DNA from 4 places in the Mesorhizobium sp. M1295 genome. Region 1 is predicted to be linked to each of the others. Evidence: riboswitches for the same ligand, from Rfam matches in the RefSeq annotation. Region 1 holds a riboswitch; each other region holds the start of a gene.
The links. Region 1 has a riboswitch for cobalamin ahead of NKH29_RS22275 (ABC transporter ATP-binding protein). Riboswitches for the same ligand answer to the same signal wherever they lie in the genome.

Region 2: another riboswitch for cobalamin. It lies ahead of NKH29_RS01230 (DUF1636 family protein); the one in region 1 lies ahead of NKH29_RS22275 (ABC transporter ATP-binding protein).
Region 3: another riboswitch for cobalamin. It lies ahead of NKH29_RS01415 (CbtB domain-containing protein); the one in region 1 lies ahead of NKH29_RS22275 (ABC transporter ATP-binding protein).
Region 4: another riboswitch for cobalamin. It lies ahead of metE (5-methyltetrahydropteroyltriglutamate--homocysteine S-methyltransferase); the one in region 1 lies ahead of NKH29_RS22275 (ABC transporter ATP-binding protein).

Annotation. Positions count from the first base shown of each region.
Region 1 is NZ_JAMYLU010000017.1:39,052-42,251, reverse strand. Features, by position in the region: gene NKH29_RS22285 (bifunctional helix-turn-helix transcriptional regulator/GNAT family N-acetyltransferase) at 1-810, shown strand, start outside; partial or broken gene NKH29_RS22280 (GyrI-like domain-containing protein) at 848-1,186, opposite strand; cobalamin riboswitch at 1,268-1,473, shown strand; gene NKH29_RS22275 (ABC transporter ATP-binding protein) at 1,498-2,052, shown strand; gene NKH29_RS22270 (hypothetical protein) at 2,093-2,281, shown strand; gene NKH29_RS22265 (ABC transporter substrate-binding protein) at 2,278-3,200, shown strand, end outside.
Region 2 is NZ_JAMYLU010000001.1:260,085-263,284, reverse strand. Features, by position in the region: gene NKH29_RS01235 (winged helix-turn-helix domain-containing protein) at 1-840, shown strand, start outside; cobalamin riboswitch at 870-1,073, shown strand; gene NKH29_RS01230 (DUF1636 family protein) at 1,112-1,546, shown strand; gene cobW (cobalamin biosynthesis protein CobW) at 1,543-2,595, shown strand; gene NKH29_RS01220 (cobaltochelatase subunit CobN) at 2,614-3,200, shown strand, end outside.
Region 3 is NZ_JAMYLU010000001.1:296,436-299,635, reverse strand. Features, by position in the region: gene cobO (cob(I)yrinic acid a,c-diamide adenosyltransferase) at 1-163, opposite strand, end outside; gene cobU (bifunctional adenosylcobinamide kinase/adenosylcobinamide-phosphate guanylyltransferase) at 165-686, opposite strand; gene NKH29_RS01420 (CbtA family protein) at 679-1,461, opposite strand; gene NKH29_RS01415 (CbtB domain-containing protein) at 1,477-1,656, opposite strand; cobalamin riboswitch at 1,693-1,888, opposite strand; gene NKH29_RS01410 (aromatic ring-hydroxylating oxygenase subunit alpha) at 2,029-3,200, shown strand, end outside.
Region 4 is NZ_JAMYLU010000029.1:49,766-52,965, forward strand. Features, by position in the region: gene NKH29_RS28545 (helix-turn-helix transcriptional regulator) at 1-110, shown strand, start outside; gene NKH29_RS28550 (hypothetical protein) at 428-682, opposite strand; gene NKH29_RS28555 (hypothetical protein) at 733-1,179, shown strand; cobalamin riboswitch at 1,234-1,434, shown strand; gene metE (5-methyltetrahydropteroyltriglutamate--homocysteine S-methyltransferase) at 1,530-3,200, shown strand, end outside.

The DNA of each region.
Region 1 (3,200 bases):
GCGCGGGTGCTCTATGAACTGGCGCATCGCGATGGCCTGACCGCCACGGACCTTGGGCGCGATCTCGGCCTCGATCCCGGTTATCTCAGCCGGCTGCTGAAGAAATTCGAGGAACGTCATCTGGTCGAGCGCGCCACGATCGAGGCGGATGCAAGGCGTTCGTCGATCGCCCTGACCAAGGCCGGGCGGCAGGCTTTCGCGCCGCTGAACCAGGGCTCGCACGACCAGGTCGCGGCATTGCTCGACCGGCTTTCGGTTCCCGAACAGGACAGGCTGGTCAAGGCCATGCAGACGGTGCAGCGTCTGCTGGGCGCGACCGCCGAACCCAACATTCCCTACACGCTGCGGCCTCTGCAGGTCGGCGACATCGGCTGGATCATCCATCGCCAGGGCCTGCTCTACGCGCAGGAATATGGCTGGGACGAAACCTATGAGGCGCTGGTCGCTGAAATCCTCGGCACATTCGTCAAATCCTTCGATCCGAAATGGGAACGCAGCTGGATCGCCGAGCGGGAAGGCGAGGTCGTCGGCTCCGTCTTCGTCGTGCGCCAGTCGGACGCGGTGGCGAAATTGCGCCTGCTCTACGTCGAGCCCTCGGCGCGAGGTCTCGGCATCGGCAAGCGGCTGGTCGAGGAATGTATCGGCTTTTGCCGCGCCACGGGTTACAGGACACTGACGCTGTGGACCAACGACGTGCTCGCCGCCGCCCGCCACATCTATGAGTCTGTGGGCTTTAAATTGACCAACGAGGAGTGCCACCATTCCTTCGGCAGGGATCTGGTCGGCCAGAACTGGAACCTGGAACTGTAGCAGCGCTTCCGGCGCTTCGGCGTCGGCCTGCCGTGCCTCACCCTTTGATCGGTATCCAGATTTCCAGCCCGCCATTGCCGCTGCGCGGATCAAATTCGGGGCCGTAACGCTCGAATTCCGGCGCATCGGCGATCTCGTGCCCAGAGGCTGGCAGCCATTTGTTCCAGATCGTGTTGACCGTGCGGCGGATGGTCGAGATATGGTCACGATGGGCGAACACGCCGTATTTCTGCGCCGGCACGCGCACACGCCAAAACTCCCTCGGCAGGTCCGAAAAATCGGACACTTCGACGCCAGCGATGTAGTCGAAATTGCCGGCGTTGTCGCCGTTGACGCAGACGCCATAGGCGACGTCGCCGATCTCGCCAGGAATGTCCTTTTAAATGTAACGTTATTACATCACGAGGTCTATATGGCTCCTTCTGACAAGACTTATTGCGCTGTGATTGGCGGAAAACTAGGGTGGCTGACTGATGGTCCCCGAGTCGCAAGGCAAGGGGTGAAAAGGGAACACGGTGAGATCCTTTGGATCGAGGCCGTGGCTGCCCCCCGCAACTGTAAGCGGCGAGCAAAATCCGAAATGCCACTGGCCGGCAAGGCTGGGAAGGCAGGATGGCGCAAAGACCCGCGAGCCAGGAGACCTGCCATCAGCATGAGTTGACCGGACGGGGTGTGCCGGGAGGAAACGTGGACATCGGTCGTGTCGGCCGGTGCCTGGTAAGCGCGGTGAGCCTTTCGGTAGCGGCGGGCGACCGCCTCGCCATCATCGGCCCCAACGGCGCCGGCAAGACGACGCTGCTGCGCATGCTATGCGGTACGCTGCGGCCAAGCGCGGGAGATGTGAGATTTTCCGGACGCCGGCTGGAGAGGTTTTCGGCCGCCGAGCGGGCACTGCACATGGCGGTCGTTGGCCAGACCGATCAGCCTGATCCGCGGCTTGCCGTGATCGACTACGTCGAGCTTGGGCGCGTCCCGCATGCCGGCTTGCGTCGGTGGAGCGAGCAACGCGACATCGTCATTGAAGCACTTCGCAGAACCGGCCTGCTGCCGCTGCTCGGCCGCACGATCGGCTCGCTATCCGGTGGCGAGCGGCAACGCGCCCAGTTGGCGCGCGCCATCGCCCAGGAGCCCAAAATCCTGTTCCTCGATGAACCGACCAATCATCTCGATCCGCGCGCCCGCAGCGACCTTCTCGAACTCGTATCGCAGTTTGGCATGACCGTCGTGGCGGTGCTTCAATGATCTGTCGCTTGTCACGCCATTTGCCACCAGGGTCGCGGTGATGAACGAGGCCCGCCTGCAGGCACTTGCCAGTCCGCGCGAGGCGCTGACCAAGAAGTTGATCCGCGAGATTTTCGGCGTTGACGTGCTTTGGCTGCGCCATCCCACCGAAGACCGCGAACTCACGGTCTTCGACGTTCCGAACCGCGCCTCTTCACATCCCGATTTGACCAAGGAGCAACATCCGTGAAACGCCTCGTACTGTCTTTTGCCTCCCTCCTACTTGCCCAGACCGCCTTCGCTTTCCCGGTAACCGTTGATAGCTGCGGCACGCCGCTGACGTTCGACGCCGCGCCGAAGCGCGCCGTCATCCAAGATCTGAACATGGCGGAGATGGCCTTCGCGCTGGGGCTGCAACCATCGATCGTCGGCCTGACCGGCATCACCGGATGGTATAAGGTCGGTCCGGAATTCAAGGCCGAGCAGGGCGCGATCCCGGAACTCGCGCCGAAATACCCGACCCTCGAAAACCTCGTCGCCGTCGAGCCCGATTTCTTCTTCGCCGGCTGGTATTACGGCATGAAGCCTGGCGGCGAGGTGACGCCCGATACGCTGGCCCCGCACGGTATCAAGACGCTGGTGCCGACGGAAAGTTGCGTCCATCTCGACCAGAACCGCCCCGCAGCCTCGATGGACCTGCTCTATGGTGATGTCGAAAAGCTGGGCAAGATTTTTGGCAAGGAGGCGGAGGCGGGAAAGCTTGTTTCGAACTGGAAGGCGCAGCTCGCCGATATCACGGCAAAGATCGGCGACCGCACGGGAACGCGTGTGTTTCTTTACGACTCCGGCGAAGACAAACCCTTCACATCAGGCAAGTTCGCGATCCCCAGCGCCATGATCGCCGCAGCCGGCGGCGACAACATCATGGCCGACATGCCGACGAGCTGGGGCAATACGGATTGGGAGACGGTGGCGGCCCGCAATCCGCAATTTCTTATCCTGCTCGACTACCAGGACGGCGGCTACAGAAAACTGCTCGATTTCCTGAAAGCTCATCCGGCGATGAAGGAGACTGAGGCGGTCAAAAATGAGCACTTCATTGCGCTGCGCTATGCCGAACTGACGCCTGGGCCTGCCAACATCGAGGCGATCGGCAAGATCGCCAGGGC
Region 2 (3,200 bases), on a different contig from region 1:
AAATGGGGCCGCGAGCACGCCGCCTACATTGAGGACATCTATCGCGAGGTCGCTGAACGAGGCCCGATCGCGGCGTCGGCTTTCGAAGGCCAGAAGGGCTCGGGCGGCTGGTGGGGCTGGAGCCATGCCAAGCATGCCTTCGAATGGCTGTTCTGGGCGGGCCGCATCACCACGGCGCACCGGCGTGGTTTCGAGCGGTTCTACGATCTGCCGGAGCGCGTGCTGCCGCCAACGGTACTCGCTTTGCCAGTTCCGTCCCCCGCGGACGCCCACCGCGAACTGCTGCGCATCTCCGCCCGCGCCCATGGCGTCGCCACGGCGGGCGATCTGCGCGACTATTTCCGCCTCTCGCCCGCCGACATCAAGGGCCGCATCGAGGAACTGGTCGAGGCTGGCGACCTGTTGCCGGTGAGCGTCGAAGGCTGGAGCAAAACAGCCTATCTCCACAAGGACGCCCGTTTGCCGCGCAGGATCGAGGCGCGCGCCTTGCTTGCGCCGTTCGATCCCGTCGTCTTCGAGCGGTCGCGCACCGAGCGGTTGTTCGACTTCCACTACCGCATCGAGATCTACACGCCGGCCGAAAAGCGCCAGTATGGCTATTATGTGCTGCCGTTCCTGCTCGGCGACAGCATCGTCGGGCGCGTCGACCTCAGGGCCGACCGCCCGGCCGGCGTATTGCGCGTCCATGCCGCCTATTCGGAGCCCGGCGCCCCGCCGCAAACTGCCGCCGCCCTTTTCGAGGAATTGAAGCAGATGCAGGGTTGGCTCGGGCTCGAGCGCATCGAGGTGACGGCTGCCGGCGACCTCGGCCAGCCGCTCGCAGATATCGCCGCGTCATAGACGTGCGTTGACACGACTGCCTTCACAAGCCTAAATCCGTTCCAGACGGTCCCCTGCCCGCAACGGCAAGGGCCAAGAGGGAATGCGGTGCGAAATCTCGATTTCAAATCCGCGGCTGTCCCCGCAACTGTAAGCGACGAGCCAAGGCCGAAAACCACTGGGATATTCCCGGGAAGGCGGCACCCAGGCGATGACCCGCGAGCCAGGAGACCTGCCGTCTAGGACATAAGAATCCGATCGCCTGGCGGGTTTTCCGGGCAAGGAGCCTGATTTGGAACGCGACAGCAGTTTTCCGGCTGAGACAGCGGATTTATTGTCCGGCTATGGTGATTCCCCGGCCGGCGTTACCGTCATCGTCTGCTCGTCCTGCCGTGACGAGACCGGTTCGGACGCTTATCCCCGCGCCGGCGAACTGCTCGCCGAGCACACGCGCCGCGCCGCTTCCAGCGAAAACATTAAAATCCGCACCGTCGAATGCCTCGGCAATTGCAAGCGCCGGCTCAGCGCCGCGATGCTGCGCGACGGCTGCTGGAGCTATGTCTTCGGCGACCTGACCACGACCAGCGGCACCGATCTGGTGACGGGGGCAAAGCTGTTCGCTACTTCGACGGACGGCCTCATTCCGTGGCGCGGCCGTCCCGATTGCCTGAAGCGCGGCTTGGTTGCCCGCATCCCTCCCCTCGACCTTTTGAAGGACTTGATATGACTTCCCCAGATTCGGCCGCCAACGTTTCGCGCGTCCCCTGCACCGTCGTCACCGGCTTTCTCGGCGCCGGCAAGACGACGCTGATCCGCCATTTGCTCGAAAACGCCAAAGGCAAGCGCCTGGCCATCATCGTCAACGAGTTCGGCGATATCGGCATCGACGGCGAGATCCTGAAGGGCTGCGGCATCGACACTTGCCCCGAGGAAAACATCGTCGAGCTGGCCAATGGCTGCATCTGCTGCACTGTCGCCGACGACTTTGTCCCCGCGCTCGACCAGATCCTGTCGCTGACGCCGAAGGTCGACCACATCCTGATCGAGACGTCCGGGCTGGCCCTGCCCAAGCCGCTGGTCCAGGCCTTCCAGTGGCCGTCGGTGAAAAGCCGCGTCACGGTCGATGGCGTCATCGCCGTCGTCGACGGGCCGGCGCTGGCTGATGGCCGCGTTGCCAACGACATGGACGCCCTGCAGGCGCAGCGCGCGCAGGACGAGACGCTCGACCATGACGATCCTGTCGAGGAGGTGTTCGAAGACCAGCTCGCTTGTGCCGACCTGATCATCCTGTCGAAGAGCGACCTGCTGGACGCAGCCGGCGCGGCGCGCGCCAATGCCGTCATCGGCAAGCATGTTGCGCGGGCGGTGAAGATCGTGCCGACCTCGCAAGGCAAGGTCGATCCGTCGGTGCTGCTCGGCCTTGGTCTCGCCGTCGAGGACGACATCGAGAACCGCAAGACCCATCACGACGACGAGCTCGACCACGAACATGACGACTTTGACTCGTTCGTCATCGACATTGCGTCGGTGTCCGACCCGGACGAGCTGGCACAACGCGTCGCCACGGCGGCGGAGGAAGAAAACGTATTGCGCGTCAAGGGTTTCGTCGACGTCGGCGGCAAGCCGATGCGGCTCTTGCTGCAGGCCGTCGGTCCGCGCGTCAACCACTATTACGACCGCGCCTGGACCGCTGAAGACGATCGCCGCTCGCGCCTCGTCGTCATCGGCCTGAAAGGGCTGAACCGCCCGGCGATCGAGCGTATCCTCGCCGGCTGATCCCAGGTACGAGCCGCGATGCACATCCTCACCACCACATCCGCCTCGCTCGACGATCTCGCCGAGCCTGTCGATCTCAGGCAAACGCCTGCGGATGTCGTGGCGCTGTCCTTCACCGACAGCGACCTCGCCGGGCTGGCGGCGGCGTGGAAGGCAGATGCGGACCGCCTGCCGTCAATGCGGCTCGCCGCCTTGCGCGACCTGCGCCACCCGATGTCCGTCGACCTCTGGATCGACAGCGTCGCCCGCCACGCCAAGGTCGTCCTGGTCCGCATCCTCGGCGGTTACGACTGGTGGCGCTACGGCTGCGACCAGCTTGCCGTTGTCGCGCGAAATCGCGGTATTAAGCTGGCGCTCCTACCGGGCGAGAGCCACGACGAGGATTTGCGGCTGATCGAAGGCTCGACGCTGCCGCGCCAGGAACTTGATGGTCTGCTCGACTATTTCCGCGAAGGTGGCCCGGCGAATATGACGGCGCTGGTGCAGAGGTTGGCAAGTCTCGCCGGATCGGGTGCGGCGGTCGCTGAACCTGTCAGCGTGCCAAAGGCGGGATTTTACGAGCCGGGACGCGGCGTTATAGAAAGAATGGACTTATCAAGCGTCGG
Region 3 (3,200 bases), on a different contig from region 1:
AGGCGGCCGTGGTCTTGCCCTTGCCCGGACCGGTGTTGACGATCAACAGCCCTTTCTCGACCGTCTTGGCTGCAACCTCGGCGTCCTGCACCGCCTTGCGCTTGGCCATCTTCGCGCGGTGGCGTTCCTCGTCCTTGGGATCGATGTGGTCGGTATCAGCCATGTCATTTCACCCTGAGCGGCAGCCCCGCCACCATCAAAAGCACGGTGTCAGCGACGGCGGCAACGTCCTGGTTCAACCGGCCGGCCGCGTCGCGAAACCGTCTTGCCAGCGCATTCTCCGGCACGATGCCCTGGCCGACCTCGTTGGACACCACGAACCAGGGTCCACGCGGCCGCGACAGCACATCTGCCAGCCTTCGGCATTCGGCCTCGACATCATGTTCGGCCAGCATATGGTTGGTCAGCCACAGCGTCAGGCAATCGATCAGCACCGGCTGGCCGTCAGGCAGTGCCTCGATCGCGCCGGCAAGGTCGAGCGGCGCCTCGATGGTCGTCCAGCCGGCGCTGCGGCGCGAGCGGTGCAGCGCGATCCGTTCGCGCATCTCCTCGTCATAGGCTTGCGCCGTCGCGATATAGCTCCATGGCGCCGGACAGGCACTCACCAGCCTCTCGGCATGCACGCTCTTGCCGGAGCGCGCACCGCCGATGATCAGGGTCAGCGCCCCGGCAGCGCGGTCAGGCAAAGCTGTCGCGCAGGCTGGTCGCCGTGCCGGTGAAGCGGCCGCGCACCACGCCGACGACCGCGCCGAGCACCAGCCAGAACACCAGATTGGTCAGCGTCACCGCCACCACGAACTGATGATGCAGGCCTTCCGGGATTGTCGTCTCGAAGCTGTCGGGCTGCGGCGCGCCGACAATATGCGGCGCCACCATCAACGCCACCGCAAGGACCGCCAGCGGCAGCGATCTGCGGAAGGCGAGCAGGCCGAGACCGGCGGCGGTCGCCACCACCGTTGCCCACCACCAGATCTGGCGTTGGACAAGGTCGGCCGCCGGCATTGCCGGCAATTCCGGCGGCAGGCCGAGGCCCGGCGCCAGCGTGAACACGGCAAAGCCGGCAAGCCCCCAGAACAGGCCCTGGCGCCAATTGCCGATGCCGCCGGCGAACTCCGAAACCGCAACCAGGACCAACGCGAAGCCGATGCCGGTGACGATATTGGCAACGACGCTGAAGGCAAAACGTTCGAAACCGTCGGCCGGCGCCCAGCCTTCGTCCTCCGCCGGAGCCATTGCTTCAGCCGGTGCCGGCGCGGCGCTGCTTATAGCCATCGTGCCCCCGGCGTTTTCGACCGGTGCCGCAGGTGCCGCGGCATGGTCATGGCCGCCGCCGGCCTGTTCGTAGACTTCCGCCTTCAGGATCAGCGGCACCGTGGCATAGGCCTGCATGCAGGCGAGAACGACGCCGGCCACGAGCCCTGCGATCGCCGCGATGAACACGACGTTGCGAAACAGTGTCATGATGTCAGCCCCTTGTCAGTGGCAGGGAAAGCCCATCGAGTGGCGATAGTCGTGGGCGGCATTGTGGACCGCATCGATGTGCGAGAAGCCGACAAAGCCCATGACGAAAATGCCGAGGAATGCAGCAAGCGCCAGCTGCATGAAACGCGACTGCGAGGAGACGGAAGCGCCGAGCGAGACGGAAGCGGTATTCATGTCTTGTCCTTTCGCCCTCCACCCGAGGGCATAGAAGTCAGTTTCCTGTCGCCGGCAGGTCTCCTGGCTCGCGGATCAGCGCCCTTCCCCACCTTCCCGAAGAAAATCTTCAGTGGCATATGGAGAGGACTACCGCACACAGTTGCGGGGGCAGCCACGGCATTGGGCAAGAATTTCGCCCGCACCGCATTCCCTCTTGGTTCCAAACGGAACCGACGACATCAGCGACTATAGGCAGAATCGCCGCGCCCGGCAAACCAAATTCCGCCGGATCGTGTGGCGAATGCGCCGCCTCGCCAAGCTCGCCGGCCGGCGCCGCAATTGACAATTCTCACAGCCGGGTGTCGGCTGGCGGATGGGGAGGAAGCCGGCATGCAACCCAGCCCGAATGAGCGCGGTCCCTATAACGGCCTGACGCGGGCCGAGCCGACGCTGCCGTCATCGGCCTATTGGGACATCGCAGGCTATCAGCGCGATCTCGAGGCCATCTGGTATCGCAATTGGCTGCTGGTCTGCCGCGAGGCCGACCTTGCCCATCCGCTGGCTTTCAGGACGTTTCGCATAGGCACGCAGGAGGTCGTCGTGCTGCGCGACGAGACCGGCGAATTGCGCGCCTTTCACAACACCTGCCGGCATCGCGGCTCGCAGCTTTGCCAGCAGAGCGAAGGACGGCTGAAGGCGCGGCTCATCACCTGCCCCTACCACGCCTGGTCCTATTCGCTGCGCGGCGATCTGGTGCGCGTGCCGTCGAAATCGCTGCCGGACGGTTTCGACAAGGCCGATCATCCGCTCTACCGCGTCGCGCTTTCGGTGTGGCGCGGTTTCGTTTTAGTCAACCTCGCGCAAGACGCTGCCGGTTCGGCTGAAACATCCTTCGATCCGGCATCCGGCAACCTCGCCAACTGGCCGCTGGAAACGCTGCTGAGCGGCCATGTGCTGCGCAAGGTTATGAACTGCAACTGGAAGATATTTTGGGAGAACTTCAACGAGTGCCTGCACTGCCCTGGCGTCCACAAGGACCTGTCGCGGCTGGTGCCGATCTATGGCCGCGGCCTGATGGGCCGGCACGACGACCCCGAATGGGCGCGCCACGCCGACAATGACGCGCCGGAATTTGCCGGCGGCTTGCGGGCCGGGGCCGAAACCTGGTCGCGCGACGGGCGCGTCCACGGCTCGGTCTTTTCGAGCCTGACGCCGGCCGAGCGTGCTGCCGGGCAGACCTATGCCACCAACTTGCCGTCGATGTTCGTCGTCGGCCATGTCGACTATGTCAGGACCGTGCGGCTGGTGCCGCTTGGGCCGGAGCAGACCGAACTCACCGCCGAATGGCTTTTTTCGCCCGAAGCGCTCGTCGATCCGGCTGCGGATATCGACAACATCGTCGCCTTCGGTACCCAGGTGCTGGAGGAAGACGCTGATATCTGCGAGGTCAACCAGAAGGGCCTGCGCTCGATGCGCCATAAGGCCGGCGTGCTGATGCCCGAGGAATATGATTTGCACCGCTTCCACAACTGGGTGCGCGAGCGGCATGCGGCGCTTGAACA
Region 4 (3,200 bases), on a different contig from region 1:
TGGAGGAAGAAGGTTACTACCGAGCGCGATACGCCAACCTTGATCGCGTCGCGGTGATGGAGGTTCCAAGCGACCGTTATCACAGATTGACCGCGCCCGAGGAAGCTTAGAACCATCCACGAAGGGCGCATGTTACATCTCGACCTTGCGTGGTGCGTTTTCAGTACGAGATGACGTTAAGCGTAGGTAGTGGCAGGTAAGAGTGCTCGACCAGAAGCTCAACTGCCTCCTCAATATCGCTGCCGATGTGCCGCAGGACACGTCCACGGGAGCGTGGATAGGCGTGAAGTTCCTGCACTCCACGGTCCGCTCTCCCATCGCCGGTGTGTGCCCGACGCCATCTTGTGGACGAGCTTGGCCGCCTGCACCCGGTTGTATTCCGGCTTGCGGTCCGCCTGGGCGGTCCGCCGCGATGGCTATCTCCATGTCAATCGGCGCCGAACGTTGACTGCCCGCTGCTTTTGATGAATTTGGCGAGGTCCCGCGCATAATCACTCTTGGTCTTCTCCTTGAGGCCCTGTGTCGCGAACTTGTGGTCCAGCAGGGCAAACAGGTCCAAGTCCCCTTCCGCCTGTGGCGCTGGCTTGCCCTCACCGCCCTCGGCTTCCCAATTGGGGACCGCTTCTGCGCGCTGCACCGTGGCGATTGTCCGCCCAAGACGCATCACAAGATCGAACGCCAAACCGTGCGCGTGCACGACGATTTGCCGCTCAGGCCTCATTTGGACAGGACTTGAGCTGGCCCGGTGGTTTGAGCCGGGTTACCTTGAGCCGGTGGGCTGCGAACAAGCAGTTCGAGACATTGGCCTCGATCACTTCGCAACACGCCGCTGCGCCTGGCCTCGGTGTGCTCCCCCCGAAATCGTTGTGTCATATCACCGAGGGCATCACGGCCAACAGCTTCCACATGGGCAACAGCCTCGCCATTGAGCCGAATATGGTCGCGAGCAGATCACCAAGCGGTCGGAACCTCGGAGCCGAAGTTCGACGCCGAGGTGGTTCGCATGATGCGCTAAGCAGCACCACGGCGCTTGCCGGTATGTTTGCTGCCGGCAGCCGACGAACTCCTATCCTCCTGGACAAGGGCGCCGTGCGTCATCGCTTTGATTTACCGGCCGCTCAAGGCTTCCACAGTTTTCGCTTTCGAGGCGACCTTTGGAACATGCCAACGGAAATTTAACATAACGACATAAACATTTCTTTATGCGGCGTTGACAAAGAAGCGAACTGCTGTAATTGTCTCCCGCGTCGTGGTTCTCCGTACGGCGCTGCCGCAGCGGAGCTAAGAGGGAAGCCGGTGCGATGCCGGCGCTGCCCCCGCAACTGTTAGCGGCGAGCCAACCCCACTCATGTCACTGAGGCGAATAGCCTTGGGAAGACGGGTAGAGGCTATGACCCCGCGAGCCAGGAGACCTGCCACGGCGAATTACGTCCACGGGCGGGGTGTCTCGGTGGCCGCTGCAGCCTGGCGTTCGTGCCGGCCTGCTAGCGCCTTCCTTGTCACCGACGCCCCAACCATCGGGGTCTGGCATGACTGTCTCTCAGCAAATTCCTGTAGCAACGCTCGGCGTGCCCCGCTTCGGTCGTCGGCGAGAACTGAAATTCGCGCTTGAAAGCTACTGGTCCGGAAAATCGTCCGCTGCCGACCTTCTCACGACCGCGAAGGCGCTCCGTGCCGCTAGCTGGGAGGAGCAGCACGATCGCGGCGTGTCGAAAATCCCGTCGAACGACTTCTCGCTCTACGACCATGTGCTCGACACCGCAGCCATGGTCGGCGCCGTTCCATCCCGTTACGGCTGGAATAGCGGCGAGGTTCCACTTGACATCTACTTCGCAATGGCGCGGGGCAACCAGGGTCAGACGGAGGATTGTCGACACGCTGGTCACCAGCAGGCGGCTCATCGGTCTGATGTAACCGCGATGGAAATGACCAAGTGGTTTGACACCAACTATCACTACATTGTGCCGGAACTCAACGATGATCAGACGTTCGCCCTCTCGTCGACGAAACCGGTCGATTACTTCATCGAGGCTAAAGCTCTCGGCGTTCACACACGCCCAGTCATCCTTGGACCGATCACCTTCCTCAAGCTGGCGAAATCGCCTGCCGAAGGATTCGATCCCATCGCGCTCCTGCCGCGGCTGCTGCCCGTCTACGAGCAACTCCTGCAGAGGCTGAAGCTGTCTGGAGCCGACTGGGTGCAGATCGATGAGCCAGCGCTTGTCCTCGATCTGAACCTGAACGAACGAGCTGCGTTCGAATTCGCCTATGGCCAGCTGTCGAAAGCCGCGCCCGAGCTGAAGATCATGCTGGCTACCTATTTCGGGCCGCTGGGAGACAATCTCGAAACCGCGGTTTCTCTGCCCCTGGCCGGGCTGCATATTGATCTCGTGCGCGCTCCCGAGCAGCTGGAAACGGTGGGTCGGCTCGCACCGAAGGATCTGGTGCTCTCGCTTGGCTTGATCGATGGCCGCAACGTCTGGCGTGCGAACCTGCCCGCCATTCTCGACCGCATCAAACCGATCGTCGCCGGCTGGCCCTTGGACCGCGTCGAGATCGCGCCTTCTTGCTCGATGCTGCATGTGCCGATCGACCTCCGCATGGAGACGGAACTCGACGCGGACATCAGGTCGTGGCTCGCCTTCGCGGCCCAGAAGACCGACGAGTTGGTGTTGCTTGCCCGGGCCCTGTCCCAAGGCAGGGATGCGGTGGCAGGCGCGTTGAAAGCGTCTGCCGAGGCTGCCGCCACTCGCGTGACATCCACGAAGATCCATGACCCGCTGGTTGAGGGGCGGATCGCCAGCATTGACGACAGCATGAAGCGACGAGAGAGCGCTTTTGCCGAGCGCTCCAGAGTCCAGGCCGGCACGCTCGGGCTGCCGCCGTTCCCGACGACGACCATCGGGTCCTTCCCGCAGACGCCGCAGGTACGCAGGGCGCGGGCCGCTCATGCGAAGGACCAGCTGAGCTATGTCGACTACGAGACCTTCCTGAAGAAGGAGATCGAGGCTGCAATTCGCTGGCAGGAAGAGATCGGGCTGGACGTGCTGGTGCACGGTGAGTTCGAACGAAACGACATGGTACAGCATTTCGGCGAGCAGCTGTCCGGCTTCGCCTTCACCCAGCATGCCTGGGTGCAGAGCTATGGGTCGCGTTACGTGCGCCCCCCCATCATCTTCGGCGACGTATCGAGGCCCAAT